One region of the Streptomyces sp. Qhu-G9 genome, then DNA from elsewhere that is predicted to be linked to it. Evidence: riboswitches for the same ligand, from Rfam matches in the RefSeq annotation. Region 1 holds a riboswitch; the other holds the start of a gene.
What was found. Region 1 has a riboswitch for S-adenosylmethionine ahead of thrC (threonine synthase). Riboswitches for the same ligand answer to the same signal wherever they lie in the genome.
Positions count from the first base shown of each region.

Region 1 (2,386 bases):
GGGTTCGAAGCCGTGCTCGCCCCGTTCGAACTGGGTCAGGGACGGGCGGACCAGGTGGCCGCGGGCCAGGCGGAGCTGGGCGGTGCGGTAGATCGCGGCGGACATCCGGCCGAGCGCCTGGCCGTCCTGGTGGCGGTGCTTGCGGACGCCGACGTCGACCTGGGCCAGGGCGTCGAGGCCGGCCAGGTGCAGGGCGTCGACCAGCATGCCGAGCTCCACGCCGTAGCCGACGGGGAACGGGAGCTGTTCGAGGAGGGAGCGGCGGGCCGCGTACTCCCCGCCCAGCGGCTGGACGAAGCCGGCCAGCCGCGGCCAGTGCATGTTGAGGAGCGGGCGGGCCATGAGTTCCGTCACCCGGCCGCCCTGGCCCGCCGAGGTCGTGCCGGAGGCGGAACCGTCGGACACCGTGAGCGGGCGGTCGTACATCGCCTTGACGAGGTCCACGCCCGGGTCGGTGAGCAGCGGGCCGACGATCCCGGAGACGAAGTCCGCCGAGAACTCCTTCAGGTCCGCGTCGACGAAGGCCACGATGTCCCCGCCGGTGACGAGCAGCGAGCGCCACAGCACCTCGCCCTTGCCGGGGACGGCCGGGATGCGGGGCAGGATGTCGTCCCGGTGCACGACCCGGGCGCCCGCGGCGGCGGCGACCTCGGAGGTGCGGTCCGTCGAGCCCGAGTCGATCACCACGATCTCGTCGACGAGCGGGACCCTGACGGTCATCAGCTCCCGGCGGATCACGGAGACGATCTCGCCGACGGTCGCCTCCTCGTTGAGAGCGGGCAGTACGACGCTCACCGTGGAGCCGGTGGCACGCTTCGCGGCGACGATCTTCTTGAGCGGGCGGTCGTCAACGGACCAGGAGCGCGTGCTCAGCCAGCGCTCGACGTCTTCCAGCACGTGCGGCTCTCCCTTGCGTTCATCGGGACACGTGTGCCCGCCGCGACATGGGCCGGTGTGAGGGGCATCTCGCGGTTCGGACGGCTTTCTCCACCATCCAGGCCTTCGGTTACAGTCTTGGACAACGCTGATGACCATCGCATGTCGGGGGTCGTCGCGCGGAGAACGAAAACCACAATCGAATACCGCTCATCCAGAGGGGCAGAGGGATACGGCCCGTTGAAGCCCCGGCAACCCTCCAGCCGGTCTCGTCCTGATCATTGCCGATCAGCGCAGCGAGGCTCCCGGCTCGGGAAGGTGCCAAATCCGTCTCACGGCGAAGTGCGCCGTGAGGAAGATGAGGAGAAAGGGCCTCGCCTCCATGGCTGCGCAGACAGTTGCAAGCACCACGAACTCCCCCACCACCGCGAACGCCGTCGATCTCGGCCCCGCCGCCGCGCTCTCCTGCCGCGAGTGCGGCCACCGCGTCCCGCTCGGCCCGGTCTTCGCCTGCGAGGAGTGTTTCGGCCCGCTGGAGATCGCGTACGACTTCTCGGACTACGACACCGAAGAGCTCCGCAAGCGCATCGAGGCGGGCCCCGCGAACATCTGGCGCTACGCGCCGCTGCTGCCCGTCCCCGCGGACGTGGCGGACAAGCCGAACATCAACCCCGGCTGGACCAAGCTCGTCAAGGCCGACAACCTGGCCCGCGAGCTGGGCGTCGACGCGGGCAAGCTCTTCGTCAAGGACGACTCCGGCAACCCGACGCACTCCTTCAAGGACCGCGTCGTCGCCCAGGCCCTGGAGGCCGCGCGCGCCTTCGGCTTCACCACCCTCTCCTGCTCCTCGACCGGCAACCTCGCCGGTGCCGTGGGCGCCGCCGCTGCCCGTGCCGGCTTCCGTTCCTGCGTGTTCATCCCACACGACCTGGAGCAGGGCAAGGTCGTCATGGCCGCGGTCTACGGCGGTGAGCTCGTCGGCATCGAGGGCAACTACGACGACGTGAACCGCTTCTGCTCCGAGCTGATCGGCGACCCGGCCGGCGAGGGCTGGGGCTTCGTCAACGTCAACCTGCGGCCGTACTACGCCGAGGGCTCCAAGACGCTGGCGTACGAGATCTGTGAGCAGCTCGGCTGGCGGCTTCCCGACCAGCTGGTCGTGCCGATCGCCTCCGGCTCCCAGCTCACGAAGATCGACAAGGGTCTCAAGGAGCTGATCGAGCTCGGCCTCGTCGAGGACAAGCCGTACAAGATCTTCGGTGCCCAGGCCGAGGGCTGCTCGCCGGTGTCCGTCGCCTACAAGGCCGGGCACGACGTCGTACGGCCGCAGAAGCCGAACACGATCGCCAAGTCGCTCGCCATCGGCAACCCGGCGGACGGTCCCTACGTCCTCGACATCGCCCGGCGGACGGGCGGAGCCGTGGAGGACGTGAACGACGAGCAGGTCGTCGACGCGATCAAGCTGCTGGCGCGGACCGAGGGGATCTTCGCGGAGACCGCCGGCGGTGTG
Region 1 covers NZ_CP114283.1:9,132,125-9,134,510, reverse strand. The annotation lists gene O1Q96_RS42245 (glucosyl-3-phosphoglycerate synthase) at 1-897, opposite strand, end outside; SAM riboswitch class I at 1,084-1,241, shown strand; gene thrC (threonine synthase) at 1,259-2,386, shown strand, end outside.

Region 2 (2,386 bases), 7.2 Mb from region 1:
GTACGCGCACGCCAACGTGATCGAGGTGCCGGGGGAGACCGTCGACATCGTCGGTACCGGCGGGGACGGGGCGAAGACCGTCAACATCTCGACGATGTCGGCCGTCGTCATCGCCGGTACGGGTGCCAAGGTCGTCAAGCACGGCAACCGCGCGGCGTCCTCCGCGTCCGGTGCCTCGGACGTCCTCGAGAAGCTCGGCGTCAATCTGGAGCTGACGCCGCGGCGGGTCGCCGAGGTCGCCGAAGAAGCCGGGATCACCTTCTGCTTCGCGGTGAAGTTCCATCCGGCGCTGCGTCATGTGGCCGCGGCACGGGGACAGTTGGGTATCCGGACGACCTTCAACTTCCTCGGCCCGCTCACCAATCCGGCACGGGTGAAGGCGCAGGCGGTCGGGGTGGCGCACGCGCCCATGGCGCCCATCGTGGCCGGCGTCCTGGCGGAGCGCGGCAACTCGTCGCTCGTCTTCCGCGGGGACGACGGGCTCGACGAGCTGACCACCACGTCCACGTCCCGGGTGTGGGTCGTACGGGACGGGCAGGTGCGAGAGGAGGCCTTCGACCCGCGTGACGTGGGAATCGAGCTGGTGCCGGTGGAGGCGCTGCGGGGCGCCGACGCCTCGTACAACGCGGATGTCGCGCGGCGGCTGTTCCAGGGGGAGACGGGCCCCGTACGGGACGCCGTCCTGCTGAACTCGGCGGCGGCGCTGGTGGCGCTGTCGCCGGGGTCCGGTTCCCTCGCGGAGCAGATCCGGGCGGGGATGGCCCGCGCCGCGGAGGCCATCGACTCCGGGGCGGCCTTGCGGTCGCTGGAGCGGTGGGTGGCCGCCACCCACCGGTAGCGCTGTCGTCCGCGGCCCGGTGGGGGCTGGTCGCGCAGTTCCCCGCGCCCCTGGACGACGGCAGCCCCGCGCCCCTGCAGGGGCGCGGGGCAGTCGTCGTCCAGGGGGCATCGTCCCGGTATGCGGACAGCGGGGTTGCGCCCCGGTGATCGTGTGGCAAGATGCTGGCAGGTCATGAGTGACAGTCATGAGGCCCCGGCCGACTGTCCGGCAACCCTCCGTCCGTGGCGGGGTGCCCCGGGTGAAGACCAGGTCGTAGGCAGTGAGGTCTACGGCAAGCGCGGACCCCTCGCCGCTTCTGTGAGCGGAGACACCAGGGGTCCTGGTCGTTCGAGGGAGTCTTTCATGAGCAAGCGAATGCGATAGGGCGCCGAGCCCCACCTCCGCGTACCCCCTTCACCTTTCCTGTGCCGGGCCGTGCCCGCCCGCACAGTGACTTCGCCTGCCTCTCACAGGAGTTCGCCATGTCTGTCTCCACCGCTGCCTCCGACCGGTCCGCCTGCTGTGACACCGACGCCTCCGGGCCCCTGCCCGTGCTGGGCCGGGACGTCACCGTTCCGCTCGTGATCGGCGGCGAGGTCACCTACGCGGCACTCGACTACGCCGCCAGCGCCCCCGCCCTCCAGCGGGTGTGGGACGACGTGGCCGCGTACGCCCCGTACTACGGCAGCGTGCACCGCGGGGCCGGGTACCTGTCCCAGCTGTCCACGGACCTCTTCGAGAACGCCCGCAGGACGGTCGCTGAGTTCCTCGACTGCCGGAGCGACGACCAGGTCGTCTTCACCCGGTCCACCACCGACTCGCTCAACCTCCTCGCCGCCGCCCTCCCCGCCGACTGCCAGGTCTTCGTCTTCGAGACCGAGCACCACGCGTCACTGCTGCCGTGGCAGGACGCCCGGGTCACGTACCTCGACGCCCCGCGCACGCCCGGTGAGGCCGTCGCGACACTGGAGCGGGCCCTCGCCGACCGTGACCCGTACGGACCGGCACTCGTGTGCGTCACGGGCGCCTCGAACGTCACCGGTGAACTGTGGCCCGTACGGGAACTGGCCGCCGCCGCCCATGCGCAGGGCGCCCGGATCGTCCTCGACGCGGCCCAGCTCGCGCCCCACCACCCCGTCTCCGTACTGGAGTTGGACGTGGACTGGGTCGCCTTCTCCGGACACAAGCTGTACGCGCCGTTCGGCTCGGGTGTGCTCGCGGGACGCTTCGACTGGCTGCGTGAGGCCGCCCCGTACCTCGTCGGCGGGGGTGCCTCGCGGAAGGTGTCGCGGCGCAGTGACGGCGGCGTCGACGTGGAGTGGCACGAGAACGCCGCACGGCACGAGGCCGGGTCGCCCAACGTCATCGGCGCCTACTCCATCGCCTCCGCCTGCAAGGCGCTCACCGAGGCCGGCTTCGACACCCTGGTCGCCCGCGAGCAGCACCTCGTCGACACCGTCCGCCGGGGCCTCGCCGAGGTGCCGCAGGTCCGCGTGCTCTCGCTCTTCGGGGACGACGCCCCGCGCGTCGGCGTCATCTCCTTCGTCGTCGACGGCTGGAACAGCT
Region 2 covers NZ_CP114283.1:1,977,890-1,980,275, forward strand. The annotation lists gene trpD (anthranilate phosphoribosyltransferase) at 1-838, shown strand, start outside; SAM riboswitch class IV at 1,009-1,125, shown strand; gene O1Q96_RS10410 (aminotransferase class V-fold PLP-dependent enzyme) at 1,303-2,386, shown strand, end outside.
Region 2: it holds a riboswitch for S-adenosylmethionine, as region 1 does, so the genes downstream of both, O1Q96_RS10410 (aminotransferase class V-fold PLP-dependent enzyme) here and thrC (threonine synthase) in region 1, are expected to answer to the same signal.